DNA from 2 places in the Streptomyces griseoaurantiacus genome. Region 1 is predicted to be linked to the other one. Evidence: riboswitches for the same ligand, from Rfam matches in the RefSeq annotation. Region 1 holds a riboswitch; the other holds the start of a gene.
The links. A riboswitch is a leader RNA that binds a small molecule or an ion and turns the genes downstream of it on or off. The one in region 1 is predicted to bind cyclic di-AMP.
Positions count from the first base shown of each region.

Region 1 (5,578 bases):
CACAGCCCGCACCTGGACCGCGTCTTCTTCGGCAACAGCGGCACCGAGGCCGTCGAGACGGCGCTGAAGTTCGCCCGGTACGCCACCGGACGGCGCCGCGTGCTGTACTGCGACCACGCCTTCCACGGCCTGACCACCGGGTCCCTCTCCGTCAACGGCGAGGACGGCTTCCGCGAGGGCTTCGCCCCGCTGCTGCCCGACACCGCGATCCCGCTCGGCGACCTCGACGCACTGGCCCGGGAGCTGAAGAAGGGCGACGTGGCCGCCCTGATCGTCGAGCCGATCCAGGGCAAGGGCGTGCACGAGGCGCCCCCCGGCTACCTGCGCGCCGCGCAGGAGCTGCTGCACAGGCACAAGGCGCTGCTCATCGCCGACGAGGTGCAGACCGGCCTCGGCCGCACCGGCGACTTCTACGCCTACCAGCACGAGGACGGGGTCGAGCCGGACCTCGTGTGCGTGGCGAAGTCGCTCTCGGGCGGCTACGTGCCGGTCTCGGCCACGCTCGGCAAGGACTGGATCTTCAAGAAGGTCTACTCGTCCATGGACCGCGTCCTGGTCCACTCCGCGAGCTTCGGCGCGAACGCGCAGGCGATGGCGGCGGGACTCGCGGTGCTGCACGCGATGGAGAACGAGCAGATCGTCGCGCACGCGCGCGCGATGGGGGAGCGGCTCAAGTCCGGGCTCCAGGCCCTGACGGAGCGGTACGAGCTGCTCTCCGAGGTGCGCGGGCGGGGGCTGATGATCGGCATCGAGTTCGGCCGGCCGAAGTCGCTGAAACTGCGGAGCCGGTGGGCGATGCTGCAGGCGGCCCGCAAGGGGCTGTTCGCGCAGATGGTCGTCGTCCCGCTGCTGCAGCGGCACCGCATCCTCACGCAGGTGTCCGGGGACCACCTGGAGGTGATCAAGCTGATCCCGCCGCTGGTGGTGGACGAGGCCGACGTCGACCGCTTCCTGGAGGCGTTCACCTCGGTCATGGACGACGCCCACGAGGGCGGCCTCATGTGGGACTTCGGCAAGACCCTCGTGAAGCAGGCGGTGGCCGCCAGGTAGTCGGCGACCGGTGGGGCCCCGCGGCACGCGGTCCGCGGGGCCCCACCGGTTTTTGCCTGTCAGGCAAGAAAATTGCCCCAGGGGTAAAAGTCTGGCTCAATCGGGGGTATGAGCCCATCCGATCCGCCCCCGTCGGCGGAGACCGGCGCGGCCCTCTCCACCGTAGCGCCCCAGCTCCGCGCCCTGCGCCACCACGCGGGCCTGACCCTGGAGAGCGCGGCCCGGGCCGCGGACCTCTCGCCGGCCCACCTCTCCCGTCTGGAGACCGGTCACCGCCAGCCGTCCCTCCCCGTGCTGCTCACGCTCGCCCGCGTCTACGGCACGACCGTCTCCGAGCTGCTCGGCGAGACCACCGCCGCGCGTGACGCGGTCGTCCGCGCCGACCGCGCGGAGCCGACCCGGGCCGGCGGCTGGACGTACTGGCAGGCCGGCGCCCCCGGCCGCGGCATGCAGGCACTGCGCGTCCACGTCCCCCACGGCACCCAGGGCGACATCGTCCGCGTCCACCCGGGGGAGGAATGGCTCCACGTCCTGCGGGGGCGGCTGCGGCTGCGGCTCGGCGACACCGCGCACCTGCTGGACACCGGGGACAGCGCGCACTTCGACTCGCTCACCCCGCATCGCCTCGCCGCCGCCGACCCCTCCGGCTGCGAGCTGCTGTTCGTCCATACCCTCCTGCAGAGCCCCAGTACCGCGCTCTGCCTCGGCCCCCTCACCGGAGAGACCCCATGAGCGACTACGAGACGAAGTTCCCGCGTGCCCTGTGGATCAGGCTGCTCGTCTACCTGGCCGTCGGCCACCTCTTCGCCGCCTTCATCTGGCTGCTCTTCGAGGTGGGCGCCAAGTAGCGCGCGCCGCGCGGGCCGGGCCGGGCGCGGCGGGGCCCAAGGGCTCAGTGGCGCGGGGGCTCAGTCCAGCAGGTGGTCCCGCAGCCGCGCACGCACCTCGGGAGTGACCCCGAGGCCCTGCTCCAGGTAGGCGTCCACCCCGCCCCAGGTCTCCTCGATCGCGGCGAACGCCGCCTGGAGGTACTCGGCCCGCGCGTCGAACAGCGGGGCGATCAGTTCCATCACCTCGGGGGAGTGCGCGTCGGGCGAGGACGCGGTGCGGCGCACCTTGTACCTGCGGTGCTTCGCGTTCGACTCCAGGTAGTCGGCGAGGATCGCGTCCCGCTCCACGCCCAGCGCGAGCAGCGTCACGGCGATCGACAGTCCCGCCCGGTCCTTGCCCGCCGAGCAGTGCATCAGCGCCGGCACTCCGCCCTCGGCCAGCGTGCCCAGCACCCGCGCGTGCTCGGCCGTGCGTCCGCGCACGATCGCGCGGTACGAGGCGATCATCCGCGCCGCGGCCCTGCCCTCGTCCAGCAGCTCCCGCAGCTGGTCCAGGTTCCCCTCGCGCACCATCTTCCAGAACTCCGCCCCGTCGGCCGGGTCGGACAGCGGCAGGCCCACGTTGCGTACGCCCGGCAGCTCCACGTCCGGGCCCTCCAGCCTGTGGTCCGCGGCGTTGCGGAAGTCGAAGACCGTGTGCAGGCCCAGGGAGGCGAGGAACACCGCGTCCTCGGCCGTCGCGTGCGCGAGGTGGCCGCTGCGGTACAGCCGCCCCAACGCCACCCGTCGGCCGTCCGCGGTCGGCAGCCCGCCCAGATCGCGGAAGTTGCGCACTCCGGCCAGCTCGGGCTCGGTCGACGGGACCTGCTGTGTCACGGGTGCTCCTCCCATCCGTCCGCCGACGCGGCTCGTCGGCGGGGCGCGTTCCGCCGACGACGATACGGCACCGGTGCCCCCTGCACGCAGGTCGCGCGCAGGTCTCACCCGCGCACGAGCGCGCACGTCACGCCCGCCTCCCTCTCCCCGCGAATGCCGCAGAACCGACGAATCGCCCAGCCGGTCGCTCCCCATAAGGGAGTTCTGTCCGAATAGTCATCGGTCGGCACCTTCGCTCCAACTGGCCCGGTATTGCTCCGCGTCGGTGAAGGCGCGGGTGAGCAGCGTCATATTCGTGACGGGGCGTCGAACGTCATGTTCACGTAATTCACCTGTTCCGTCGGCGAATTCGGCGGCAAAGGAAGATCGCCACTTGTGGCGCCGTACCCCGAATTCCCTGAATCGATCAAGGGAAAAAGGTGTCCGGGAAAGCCGAAGGTTGTGGTCGCGGCGCCATTTCGCTTACGTTCCCCCTCGTTCCGAGCGGAACGCCGAATCCTGCCGCCGCCCGGAAATCCGCACTCACCCACCCGTACACGGCAGGAGCGGGGGACCCACAGGTACAACGCCTGGTCCGGTCTTCCGGGACAGGCTCGGGGTATAGCCGCCACAGCGCGGCCGGGCATCTCCAGCTCGCACCCGACAGCTCACCTCGCAGGCGCCGGAGAGGAATTCGACATGCCCGCGAAGGGTAAGCACCGCCGCACCAAGGCCCGGTTCATCACCACGACCCTCGCCGCCGCCGGAACCGGTGGCGCCGCGATCGCGCTGCCCCTCCTGGGTGCCACCGGCGCCCACGCCGCGACGCCCGCGTCCTCCGCCCCCGAGCACTCCGCCGCCTCCGTCTCGGCGGGCGCCCACGAGAACGCCGCCCGCACCTACACGGTGAAGGCCGGAGACTGGCTCGCCAAGATCGCCGGTGACCAGCACGTGGCCGGTGGCTGGCACAAGCTGTACGAGGACAACCGCGAGGCCGTCGGCAGCGACCCCTCGCTCATCCACCCCGGCCTGAAGCTCACCCTCGGCGCCAAGGCCCCGGCGAGCGCGCAGGGTTCCTCCTCCGCCGCGCACGAGGCCCCCGCGAAGAGCGGCGCCGCCGAGAAGACCCAGAAGACCGAGAAGGCCGAGCAGCCGCAGGCCGCGCAGGGCAGCCAGTCCGCCGCGAAGGAAGCCCCCGCCGCCAAGCCCGCCACGAGCAGTTCCTCCGGCTACACCCTGCCGGTCCAGGGCGCCGCCATCGGCACCTCCTACCACGCCTCCGGCAGCATGTGGTCCAGCGGCTACCACACCGGCACCGACTTCGTCGTCCCGACCGGCACCAGCCTCAAGGCGATAGCCGACGCCACCGTCGTCTCCGCCGGATGGGGCGGCGCGTACGGCAACCAGGTCGTCCTCAAGCTCGCCGACGGCCACTACGCCCAGTACGCCCACCTCTCGCAGCTCTCCGTCTCGGCCGGCCAGACCGTGACCGTGGGCCAGCAGCTCGGCCTCTCCGGTGCCACCGGCAACGTGACCGGCCCGCACCTGCACTTCGAGATCCGCACCACCCCGAACTACGGCTCGGACCTCGACCCGGTCGCGTACCTGCGCGCCCACGGCGTCGCCATCTGACGGCTGACGGCCCACGGCCCTCACGGCCCGCGGCACCCGCCTCCCGAAGGCCGGACCCCTCGATCCCCGGGGTCCGGCCTTCGGCCGTGTCCGGACCCGCATCCGCGCCCGTCCCCGCTCCCGCGCCCGTCCCCGTCCCCGTCCCCGTCCCCGTCCTTATTCCGATGTTGACCAAGCCTTGACCCGTGGCTTATCTCACCGCCCGTCAACCCCTCCCTACGGTCGCGCAGCTCACATCCCAGGAGGAAAGATGGGCCGACGTGGCAGACGATTCGAAGAGTGACAACAGATCAGTGATCGGGTCGTACGTGGCGGTGGGGGACAGCTTCACCGAAGGCGTGGGCGATCCCGGCCCGGACGGGTCCTTCCTCGGCTGGGCCGACCGCTTGGCGGTACTCCTCGCCGACCGCCGTCCCGAGGGCGACTTCCGGTACACCAACCTCGCCGTGCGCGGGAAACTGCTCGACCAGATCGTCGCGGACCAGCTCCCGGGGGCCCTGGAGCTCGCCCCCGACCTGGTCTCCTTCTGCGCGGGCGGCAATGACATCATCCGCCCCGGTACCGACCCGGACGAGGTCGCCGAACGGTTCGAGCGGGCCGTCGCCCGCCTTGCCGGAGCGGTCGGCACGGTCATGGTCACCACGGGCTTCGACACCCGCGGCGTCCCCGTGCTCAAACACCTGCGCGGCAAGATCGCGACCTACAACGGGCATGTGCGTGCCATCGCCGACCGGTACGGCTGCCCCGTGCTCGACCTGTGGTCGCTGCGCACGGTGCAGGACCGGCGGGCCTGGGACACCGACCGGCTCCACCTCTCGCCCGAGGGGCACACCCGGGTCGCCCTGCGGGCCGGCCAGGTGCTCGGCCTCGACGTCCCGGCCGACCCCGACCAGCCGTGGCCGCCGCTGCCGCCGCGCGGGACGCTGGAGATCCGGCGCGACGACATCCACTGGGCGCGGGAACATCTCGTGCCGTGGATCGGCCGGCGGCTGCGCGGCCAGTCCTCCGGGGACGCCGTGGTGGCCAAGGGCCGGATCTCGCCCGAGGACATCAGGATGCGGATCGGCGCGGCGGTCTGAGGCAGGCGGTACCGGCCGCCGGGTCCCCAACCGCACTCATTCACCCCGGGGTTGGGCCGCCGCGTGTTCCCCGCGTCCCCCACGGGCGGGGAACACGCCCCGGCCGCCGTCCGTTGACGCCGGTAATGGACC
Region 1 covers NZ_CP108326.1:6,374,230-6,379,807, forward strand. Annotated here, with positions in the region: gene OHB09_RS28180 (aspartate aminotransferase family protein) at 1-1,050, shown strand, start outside; gene OHB09_RS28185 (helix-turn-helix domain-containing protein) at 1,159-1,782, shown strand; gene OHB09_RS28190 (DUF6126 family protein) at 1,779-1,898, shown strand; gene OHB09_RS28195 (tyrosine-protein phosphatase) at 1,959-2,756, opposite strand; cyclic di-AMP (ydaO/yuaA leader) riboswitch at 3,270-3,430, shown strand; gene OHB09_RS28200 (M23 family metallopeptidase) at 3,435-4,367, shown strand; gene OHB09_RS28205 (SGNH/GDSL hydrolase family protein) at 4,661-5,446, shown strand.

Region 2 (5,578 bases), 2.1 Mb from region 1:
CACGGTGCTGTGGCACGGACGGGAGGTGCCGCTGCGCAAGGAGCCGAAGAGGCCGACGGCCTCGCGTGCCTCCGGCGGCGGCCGGGGCGAGCGCAAGGCACGGGCGGCGGCGCCCGAGCTGCCGGCCGAGCTGGTCCCGGCGTTCGAGGCCCTGCGGGCCTGGCGCGCCGAGCAGGCCCGTGAGCAGGGCGTTCCCGCGTACATCATCTTCCACGACGCGACCCTCCGGGAGATCGCGACGGCCCGGCCGAGCACGGTGGCCGAACTCGGCGCCATCAACGGGGTCGGCGAGAAGAAGCTGGCCACCTACGGGGAGGGCGTGCTGGGGGCACTGGCCTCCGTGCCGGAGCCGGGGGAGGAGCGGATATAGCGGCTCCCGGCGCCCCGGGAGGGTGCCGGTGGGGAAGCAGCCGGTCAGGATCTGCCGGCGCAGCAGGTCGGCGAGCTGGCGCGCCCGGTCCGCACGCAGCCGGCGCCGGCGGGCGGCGACGGTGGTCGCGCCCTGCCCGGCGTGGTCCCGGATGCGCTCGGTGGCCGGCATGCGGGGAACCCTGCTGAAACAGTGGGGTATGGGGTGTTGCCGGAGTGTCGCACCATGTGGGACGGCGTCAGATCGCTTGCTGACCCGCGACGTTGGCGGCAGACGCGTGAGATGCGCCACTGGCGCCGCCCCCACGCGTCCGCGCCGCTTCTCACACGTGCGCCCCGCACCTCACGCGTCCGCGCCGCTTCTCGCGCGTCCGCCCTCGCGTCCGCGCCACTGCTCGCGCGTGCGCGCCGCCCCGCAGGCTCCCGTCGCCCGGCTCACGCTCCCGGAACCACGCGCCCCGACACCTCGCCGAGTCCGACCCGGGCGCCGTCCGGGCCCGGGGCCCAGGCCGTGAGGGTGACCTCGTCGCCGTCCTGGAGGAAGGCGCGCTCACCCCCGGGCAGCCGCAGCGGCTCCCGGCCGTTCCAGGTCAGTTCCAGCAGCGAGCCCCGCTCACGCGCCCCCGGCCCGCTGACCGTGCCCGACCCGTACAGGTCGCCCGTGCGCAGCGAGGCCCCGTTCACCGTCATGTGGGCGAGCTGCTGCGCGGCCGTCCAGTACATCGTCGCGAAGGGCGGCTCCGAGACCACATGGCCGTTGACCGCCACGGAGATCCGCAGGTCGTAGCCGCCGGGCTCCTCCTCGGGGCCGGAGTCGTCCAGGTAGGGCAGCAGCGGGTGCGTGCGGGCCGGCGGGGCCACCCGGGCCTCGTCCAGCGCGTCGAGCGGGGTGATCCACGCGGAGACCGACGTGGCGAAGGACTTGCCGAGGAAGGGGCCGAGGGGCACGTACTCCCAGGCCTGGACGTCCCGGGCCGACCAGTCGTTGAGCAGGCACAGTCCGAAGACGTGGTCGCGGAAGGCGGACAGCGGCACGGGCCGGCCCAGCGGCGAGGGCGTGCCGACGACGAAGCCGACCTCCGCCTCGATGTCGAGCCGCACCGAGGGGCCGAACACCGGATCGGGGTCGGTCGGCGCCTTGCGCTGCCCCGAGGGCCGTACGACCTCCGTTCCGGACACCACGACCGTGCCCGCGCGCCCGTGGTAACCGATGGGCAGGTGCTTCCAGTTCGGGGTGAGGGAATCGGCCGCGTCCGGACGGAAGATCTGCCCGACGTTCCGCGCGTGGTGCTCGGAGGAGTAGAAGTCGACGTAGTCCGCGACCTCGAACGGCAGGTGCAGCCGCACCTCGGACAGCGGGTGCAGCATCCCGGCGACCGCCTCCCGGTGGGAGGGGACGGTGACCCACGCGGTCAGCGCGCGCCGCACGTCGGACCAGGCGGTGCGGCCCGCCGCCAGCAGCGGGTTCAGCGTCGGCCGGGCGAGGAGCGAGGCGTAGGGCGAACCGAGGGCGAGGGCCGCGGCGCCCGCGTCGAGCACGTGCGCGCCGAGCCGGACGCCGACCGTCCGCGCGGTGCCGCCGGGCGGGGTGAAGACGCCGTAGGGAAGGTTGTGCGGGCCGAAGGGATCGCCCTCGGGGACGTCGAACGGGGGCATGCGGTGCTGCCTCGCTTTCCTGCGCGCCGGGCGGGGACACGTTCCCGCTGGTGGCGGGGGACGTGTCCCGGTGGTCGGGCCACACGTTACGGCCGAGTCGCCCGTCATGGGCAGTATGCGTGAGGGGTGTTGGCCAAGGGCGTAGGCGCCGTGCGTCAACTGTCGTTGCCGAGGCGGGCGTTGTACCTGAGAAAGCGGACGTCGGCCGGTTCGGGGCGGGTCGGTGGGGCCCGGCATCCGTATTCTCTGATCATGGCCGCACCCACCGCATATGCCCTCATCGCCACTGACCTGGACGGAACGCTGCTGCGCGGCGACGACACGCTCTCCGACCGGTCCCTCGCCGCGCTCGCGCGGGTGGCCGCCGCCGGGGCGACACACCTCGTGGTGACGGGGCGGCCGGCACCGAGGGTGCGCCCCCTCCTGGAGGACCTCGGCGGTGAGGGGCTCGCGGTGTGCGGGCAGGGCGCGCAGCTGTACGACGCCGGCGCCGACCGGCTGCTGTGGTCCGTCACCCTGGACCGGGAACTGGCCGAGACCGCGCTGGGCAAGGTGGAGGCCGAGGTCGGCGAGGTGTACGCCGCCGTCGACCAGGACGGGGCGGACGGGCTGACGCTGATCGAGCCCGGCTATCTGATGCCGCACCCCACGCTGCCCGCCGTCCGGGTCGGCAGGCGCGAGGACCTGTGGGCAGAGCCCATCAGCAAGGTGCTGCTGCGCCACCCCTTCCTCTCCGACGACGAACTGGCGGCGGTGGCCCGGGGGGCGGTCGGTTCACTGGCCACGGTCACCATGTCGGGGCCCGGGACCGTCGAACTCCAGCCATGCGGGGTGACGAAGGCGACCGGGCTGGCGCTGGCAGCCGAGCGGCTGGGACTGCCGCCCTCGCGCACCCTGGCCTTCGGGGACATGCCCAACGACATCCCCATGTTCGACTGGGCCGCGCACGGCGTGGCCATGGCCAACGCCCATCCCGAACTCAAGGCGGTCGCCGACGAGGTCACGGCGTCGAACGAGGACGACGGCATCGCCGTCGTCCTCGAACGTCTCTTCCCGCCGGCGCCCTGAACCCGGGCCCGCACGGGGGCTGCGAAGGGCCGGGCCTTCCGGCCCCCGCCCCCGGCACGGTCGGCTCAGTACGCGCCGAACACGTTGTCGATCGAGCCGTACCGCGCGGCCGCGTAGTTGCAGGACGCCGTGATGTTGGCGACCGGGTCGAACGGGTCGAGCGAGGTGCCGGGCACGTGGTAGGCCAGGAACGTCGGGTCGATGATCTGGAGCAGGCCCTTGGAGGGGGTGCCCTTCGCGGCGTTGGAGTCCCAGTTGTTCACGGCGAGCGGGTTGCCGGAGGACTCCCGCATGATGTTGCGGTGGATGCCCTCGTAGCTGCCGGGGATGCCGTTCTGCGCCATGACCGCCAGCGACTGCTGGATCCAGCCGTCCAGGTTGTCGGCGTAGCCGGCCGTGGTGGCGGTGGTCGTCACCGCGGTCGTGCTCGCGGTGGCCGCCGTGGTCGTGGCGGCGGAGGCCTGGGTGGCGCCGAACAGCGGGAGCGCGAGGGCGGCGGCACCGGTGCCGGCGGCGATCAGGGCGCGGGTGGGCAGGGGAAAGCGGGGCATGGCGGATGTCCTCTCCGTCGCCTGCGAGGTGAGCTGTCGGGTTCGGGCTGGGAGGTGCCCGGCCGGCCCGCACACGCGGAACCGGCTTCACCCCTAGCCGGGCCGGGACTTGGCCCGGACCGGCGACTTACCTGGGTCCCCCGCTCCTGCCGCACGAGATGGGTGCATGGGTGTCCGGACAGCGGCAGGACTCGGCGTTCCGTCCGGATCGGGGAGGAAGCTATGCGAGGAAACCTGTGAGGAACAAGTGACGAAAACGCGATTGTCCCCGGTTGATCTTGCGGTGGGTGTTTTGGGCTGTTGATCCTTTGTGCGCCGCCGGGCTCAACTGGGCGCCCAGGTAAGGGGAATGTCAGATTCCGCTACGACGGCCCCCGGTGGAGTCGCGCGTGACCCAATTCACTGGGCAGCTGAGACGGACGTATGGTGCGGAATACCCCTCAATGGTGCAAGTCGGCGGAGTGGTGGACGTCGGGGTCGTCCGGCCGGGCGCCGGGGGGTCTCGCGGGCGCCGGCGGGGACTCGCCCGGAGGGGTGACACGGTGTGGATCATGCGCGTGTCGGCACATAGCCGTGCGTATCACCCGATCACGAACATGCCGTCTCTGATCCGATACGTCCCGGCCTGGAACCATGGGCGCTCGTGGTGATCGAAACATGACCGGATACGCTGACTTGAGTGAGGGCAGCGACCTATCGACAAACCGTGTAACCGTCACCAGACACCAGCAGACAGGAGACCCCTCGTGACCGTCGTCGGGCCATTCGGGCTGAGCGTGCGGGACCAGGCTCTGGAAGCCGATGTCCAGGTCGGTCTGACGGCTGTCGAGGAGGGCCTGCTCGAAGCCACCAAGAGCGAGGTCGCCTTCATCACGGAGGCCGCCCAGCACCTCGTCCGTGCGGGTGGCAAGCGCTTCCGTCCGCTGCTCGTGATGCTGGCGGCGCAGTTCGGCGACCCCTACGCCCCGGGAATCGTGCCCTCGGCGGTCGTCGTCGAGCTCACCCACCTCGCCACGCTCTACCACGACGACGTCATGGACGAGGCCGAGGTGCGGCGCGGGGTGGACAGCGCGAACACCCGCTGGGGCAACTCGGTCGCGGTCCTCACCGGTGACTTCCTCTTCTCCCGCGCCTCCCACATGCTGGCCGACCTCGGCCCCGAGGCGGTGCGCATCCAGGCGGAGGCGTTCGAGCGCCTGGTCACCGGCCAGATCCTGGAGACCGCCGGGCCGCGCGACGGCCGGGACCCCGTCGAGCACTACCTCGACGTGCTGGCCGGCAAGACCGGCTCGCTGGTCGCGGTCGCCTGCCGGTTCGGCGCGATGATGTCCGGCGCCGACGAGACGGTCGTGGACGTGCTCACGCAGTACGGGGAGCGGCTCGGCGTCGCCTTCCAGCTCGCCGACGACGTGCTCGACATCGCCTCCGACTCCCGGGAGTCCGGCAAGACGCCGGGCACCGACCTGCGCGAGGGCATCCCCACCCTGCCGGTGCTGCGGCTGCGGGAGCGCGCCGAGCGGCTCGGCCTGCCGGCGGACGTGGCCCTGTGCGAGCTGCTCGACTCCGACCTGGCCGAGGACGCCCGGCTCGCCGAGGCGCTGGAGCGGCTGCGGGAGCACCCGGCCCTGGAGCAGGCGCGGCGGGACACCGTGCGCTACGCGGAGGACGCGCGGTCGGCGCTGGCCCCGCTGCCGGAGTGCGCGGCGAAGAAGGCGCTGACGGAGATGTGCGAACTGGTCGTGCACCGGGCCGGATGAGCCCCGGGCCGGGTCGTCGGCGCGGACCGCCCGCCACCCGGAACGCCCCGGCCCGCTCACCCGTCGGGACCTCGTGAAGTCCTCCGGCGACTCTCCCACCCCTACGGGTGGGTGGACGCTCTCCACCCTCGTGTCATACCGCAGGAGTACGCGGAGTTGGCTCCGGGGGTTGACGCC
Region 2 covers NZ_CP108326.1:4,285,487-4,291,064, forward strand. Annotated here, with positions in the region: gene recQ (DNA helicase RecQ) at 1-370, shown strand, start outside; partial or broken gene OHB09_RS19090 (GntR family transcriptional regulator) at 386-541, opposite strand; gene fahA (fumarylacetoacetase) at 805-2,025, opposite strand; gene OHB09_RS19100 (Cof-type HAD-IIB family hydrolase) at 2,278-3,093, shown strand; gene OHB09_RS19105 (transglycosylase SLT domain-containing protein) at 3,159-3,644, opposite strand; cyclic di-AMP (ydaO/yuaA leader) riboswitch at 3,650-3,819, opposite strand; gene OHB09_RS19110 (polyprenyl synthetase family protein) at 4,391-5,401, shown strand.
Region 2: another riboswitch for cyclic di-AMP. It lies ahead of OHB09_RS19105 (transglycosylase SLT domain-containing protein); the one in region 1 lies ahead of OHB09_RS28200 (M23 family metallopeptidase).